2 regions of the Rothia terrae genome follow, and region 1 is predicted to be linked to the other one. Evidence: predicted binding sites of a transcription regulator. Region 1 holds the regulator's gene; the other holds the start of a gene.

Region 1 (2,204 bases):
GAATACTCATGCGGCAACGGACCATTAGAGAACTTGAGATCAAAACGATTCAAACCCAAATCCTTAACGGTTTGCGCAATTTTAGTTGCCACGGTTTCAGGTGAACCCACATACAGCGAGCCGTGCTGAGCTTCGTTTTCAAACTCCACAACACCGGTGTTGCCCCAGCCGCGCTCGCGTCCAATCCTATTTCGGTTGGTAATCCAGTGCTCACGTAGCTGTTCTTTCGCTTCTTCATCGGTATCAGCAATGTGACCAGGTGAATGCACCGCAACGGGCAACTGGTCCTGCCCCAACTGATCATTCGCGCGCTTATACAAATCAACAAAAGGCTTAAAGCGGGAGGCAGGGCCACCGATAATCGCAAGCATCAACGGAATTTTGTACTGCGCCGCGCGAACCACAGATTCAGGGCTACCACCCACAGCAATCCACTGCTTCAACCCGTTTTCAGTACGCGGATAAATCTCTTGATTTTTCAGCGAAGTGCGGTCACCGGGATTCCAGGTCAAAGGTTCTTCAGTGACGATGCGGCTAAAAAGCTCCAATTTTTCAGAGAATAGCTTCTCGTAGTCGCCCAAATCGTATCCAAAAAGCGGGAAGGACTCGGTGAATGAACCGCGTCCTAGAACCACCTCGGCACGCCCGCCACTCATCGCGTCGATGGTGGCAAAACGCTGGTAGACACGAATCGGATCATCGGAGCTCAGCACCGTAACGGCTGAGCCCAAATGGATGCGATCGGTCGTGGTGGCGAGCCCCGCCAAGATGGTGTCGGGCGCGCTGACAGCAAAATCCGGGCGGTGGTGTTCTCCAATACCAAAGAAATCCACGCCGACGCGGTCAGCAAGTTGCCCCTGCTCCACCACGTTGCGGATAACCTGCGCCTGGTGCAACGGATTGCCGTCGGTATCAACGGTGACATCGCCGAAGGTATCTAAGCCCATCTGCAGCGGCATCTGATCGACCGGCGGCAGGTTTTTATTGTGTTCTGACGTAGACATTTTTCTCTTTCACCGAATGCTTTATCTTTCTACATTTACCAGAACACTCAAGACAATTACTTTATTGCGAAAGTTTTTTGGGCGTGTTTTAGCGCAAAAAACTACCCGATTCCGTGCTTTTTATCCGATTTTTTCGGGTAATCTGCACAGAACCGGGTAATTTTTTGAAAGTTCTAACGCTCCGGGCGGTACAAGACCACAGCCTGCGAACGCTTACGCGCAGGCGGACGCTTGCCGCGAGTAATACGCACAATATCGCCAGAAAGCCCAGCAGCGAAAACACGCGAGGATTCCTGCAAACGCATATTTAGCCGCTCAACCTCATCCATGAGCTCTTCGTTGCGCGATTGCAGAGCATCCACCTGATTCTCCAGCTGCATAATGCGCTTGATTCCCTCAAGCGAAACACCGTTCTGTGAGAGATCCTGAATCTGCTGCAGTTTATCAACATCGCGCTGCGAATAGCGGCGGGCGCGACCGGGTGCGCGCGATGGCTGAACCAAACCTAGACGGTCATACTGACGCAGAGTCTGCGGGTGCATGCCCGCTAGTTCAGCCGCCACCGAAATGACAAATACCGGGCGGTCTGATTCGTAAGCCATAGTTTACTGCCCCGCCTTCCGCATCAGCTCTTCGCGAGGATCACCCTGCGGCGCGAGTTCCACGAACTTCGCAAAAGCCTCCTGAGCTTCATCGCTGAGGTCGGTGGGAAGCTGAACCTCGGTGATGACCAGCATATTGCCGGTGCCGGTCTTGGTTTTGAATCCGCGTCCTTTTGCGCGCAACTTCTGCCCCACGGGTGCGCCAGCAGCAAGACGCAACTTCACGCCCTGACCATCAAGTGTCGGCGCCTTGATAACAGCGCCGTTGATAGCTTCTTCCAAAGTCACGGGCACACGCACAATGACATCGTTTTCATCGCGCTCAAAGACTGATGATTTCTGCACGTTCACGGTGACAATCAAGTCACCAGCGCCGCCGGGGCCGGGCTGGCCTTTGCCTCGCATACGCACCTTCTGACCGTCCTTGATGCCAGCAGGAATCTTGACCTGCACACCGTTGCCGTCGCCACCACGCACATTCAGAGTGTGACCGTTGTATGCCTCTTGCAGAGTGATGCTGGTCTGTGCAGTAAGGTTTGCGCCCTTCGGCGGTGCCTGCTGGAAGCCGCCGAAACCACCACCACCGAAGCCTCCGCCG
Region 2 (2,204 bases), 880 kb from region 1:
AGGCGCAGCTCGCCGCGAGCCAGCATAGGCTTGAGCATGTTGCCCGCGTCCATAGAACCTTCGGTAGCGCCAGCGCCCACCACGGTGTGAATCTCGTCGATGAAGGTAACAATCTGCCCCTCAGACTTCTTGATTTCCTCAAGCACAGCCTTCAGGCGTTCCTCGAACTCGCCGCGGTACTTAGCGCCCGCAACCATTGAGCCGAGGTCCAGCGAGATGAGTGTCTTACCGCGCAGAGACTCGGGAACGTCGCCCGAAACCATGCGCTGTGCCAGGCCTTCAACCACAGCGGTCTTACCGACGCCGGGCTCACCGATGAGCACCGGGTTGTTCTTGGTGCGGCGTGAGAGCACCTGAATGACGCGGCGAATCTCGCCATCACGACCGATCACGGGGTCAAGCTTGCCTTCGCGCGCAACGGCGGTGAGGTCGGTGCCGTACTTTTCAAGGGCCTGGAAAGTACCCTCGGGGTCAGGGGTATTCACGGTGCGGTCTCCTCTCACACTCGGAATAGTAGCTTCAATAGTTTCGGCGGTTGCGCCGTTGTCGTGGAGCGCGCGGGCGGCATCGTCGGTGCCGGATGCGATGCCCAGCAATAGCATTTCGGTGGAGACGTACTCGTCACCAAACTGTTCTGCTTTTTGCTGCGCGGTTTGGATGGCGGTCAGTGCTGTGCGTGAGAACTGCGCTTGGCCAGCTGATGCACCCTGCACACTGGGCAGTTTCTTGATAGCGGCGGATGCTGCGGTTGAGACCGCGTCGATGTTTACGCCTGCCGCTTTGAGCACTGCGACGGCGACGCCTTCGCGCTGGTCCATGAGCGCTTTGAGCATGTGCGCCGGTTCAATGTTGGGGTTGCCTGCCGTTTGCGCGTTCATGTTCGCGCCGGATAAGGCTTCTTGAGTTTTAGTGGTGAATTTCGGGTTCATGTTTTCTCCTTGTCTTAGCTCGTAGGATGCTGGCGTCCGCGAGTATCTTGATTTACCCGCAACCTTGCTTCCAGCTCTTTTAGCTAACTTGAGTCTACTACACTCAACTTTGGTTTGTAAAGCATCTTTTACCCCAACATTTTCTGCACGCCCGCACCAAAGCCCCATCCCGCGTCCGCGCTCACCCCATACCCAAAGTGACCACCCGAACGTCAAAGTGACCACGTAAACGTCAAATTACTCCCGAAAAGTATAGGAATCTGACGTTTACGTGGTCACAATGATGTTTACGTGGTCACCTTGGCGCGATGAGGGGTTTGCGGGGCGAGATAAGGGTCAGGACGCGACACTACTCCAGGAACTCATACGTGTAGTTTTCGCGTGCCCGCGCTTCTTCGGCGTCCTCATCAACACCAGCCAAGGCGCGCTCAGTCTTGCGCTTCTCTATCAGAGCCAGAATTAAGGATGCGACAGCCAGGCACATGGTCAGGATGCCGAAGGTGTTACCAAAGCCGGCGGACAACCCCACAAACGAGTCACCAAAAACCCGCGATGCCGCCGAAACGATCTGCCCATCCTTCCTGTCGGGCACTAAGAAACCGAAAATCAGAGCCAGCACGAACGCCCCGCAGTACACCAGAACAATCAGCGGTGTCGTCGCACCCCCGTGCATCTTGGCGTCCTTGCGCATCAGCCACACGGCGCATGCCATCACGATAAACAGCATCGGCCCAAAACTAACCGCAAAGATAGGCACCAGCGTTCCGCCCGCGCCAAAGAGCGCGCGTCCGGCAACTATCCACAGTGCCGCCACCAGCGCCAGCACATAACCCACCGCGGGCACACCGCGGGTAAAGACGTTCGATGATCTGTTTGAGGCAGTAATTTTTTGCACGTCACCATTTTACGAAAGTCATTTTGCGTCATGCACTTCTCTCAACTTCAACGCGGGCAAAACTGACCGGTAGGCTTAAAACATGAGCGATTACGTATATCCCGAAGCTATTTTGTTCGACCACGACGGCACTCTTGTTGACACTGAACCGGTGTGGGCTGAGGCTAAAGAGGCAATTTCTCACAAGTACGGTAAGGAGTGGAGCGAGCAGGATACCTTGGATGCGTTGGGCCAGCCGATGCAGGTTACCTACGATATTCTGCGTCGCAACGGTGTGCCGCTGAGCGATGAAGAGATTTACGACGCGCTGGTGAACCACGCGATTGAGCACGCTAAAAATGAGAGCGTTGAGCTTCTTCCCGGCGTCGCCGGCTTGTTCC

What was found. The regulator HspR, encoded in region 1, represses chaperone genes until heat shock. The targets are predictions, from matches to a motif close to AAGTTGAGTCNNNNNGACTCAACTT.
Region 2: clpB (ATP-dependent chaperone ClpB) is a predicted target of HspR. The motif match lies at 1,015-1,039, and genes of this name have one in related genera.

What each region holds. Positions count from the first base shown of each region.
Region 1 is NZ_CP061539.1:2,068,079-2,070,282, forward strand. Features, by position in the region: gene IDM49_RS09415 (LLM class flavin-dependent oxidoreductase) at 1-1,004, opposite strand, end outside; gene IDM49_RS09420 (heat shock protein transcriptional repressor HspR) at 1,178-1,606, opposite strand; gene IDM49_RS09425 (DnaJ C-terminal domain-containing protein) at 1,610-2,204, opposite strand, start outside.
Region 2 is NZ_CP061539.1:470,999-473,202, reverse strand. Features, by position in the region: gene clpB (ATP-dependent chaperone ClpB) at 1-929, opposite strand, end outside; gene IDM49_RS02270 (hypothetical protein) at 1,279-1,824, opposite strand; gene IDM49_RS02265 (HAD family hydrolase) at 1,907-2,204, shown strand, end outside.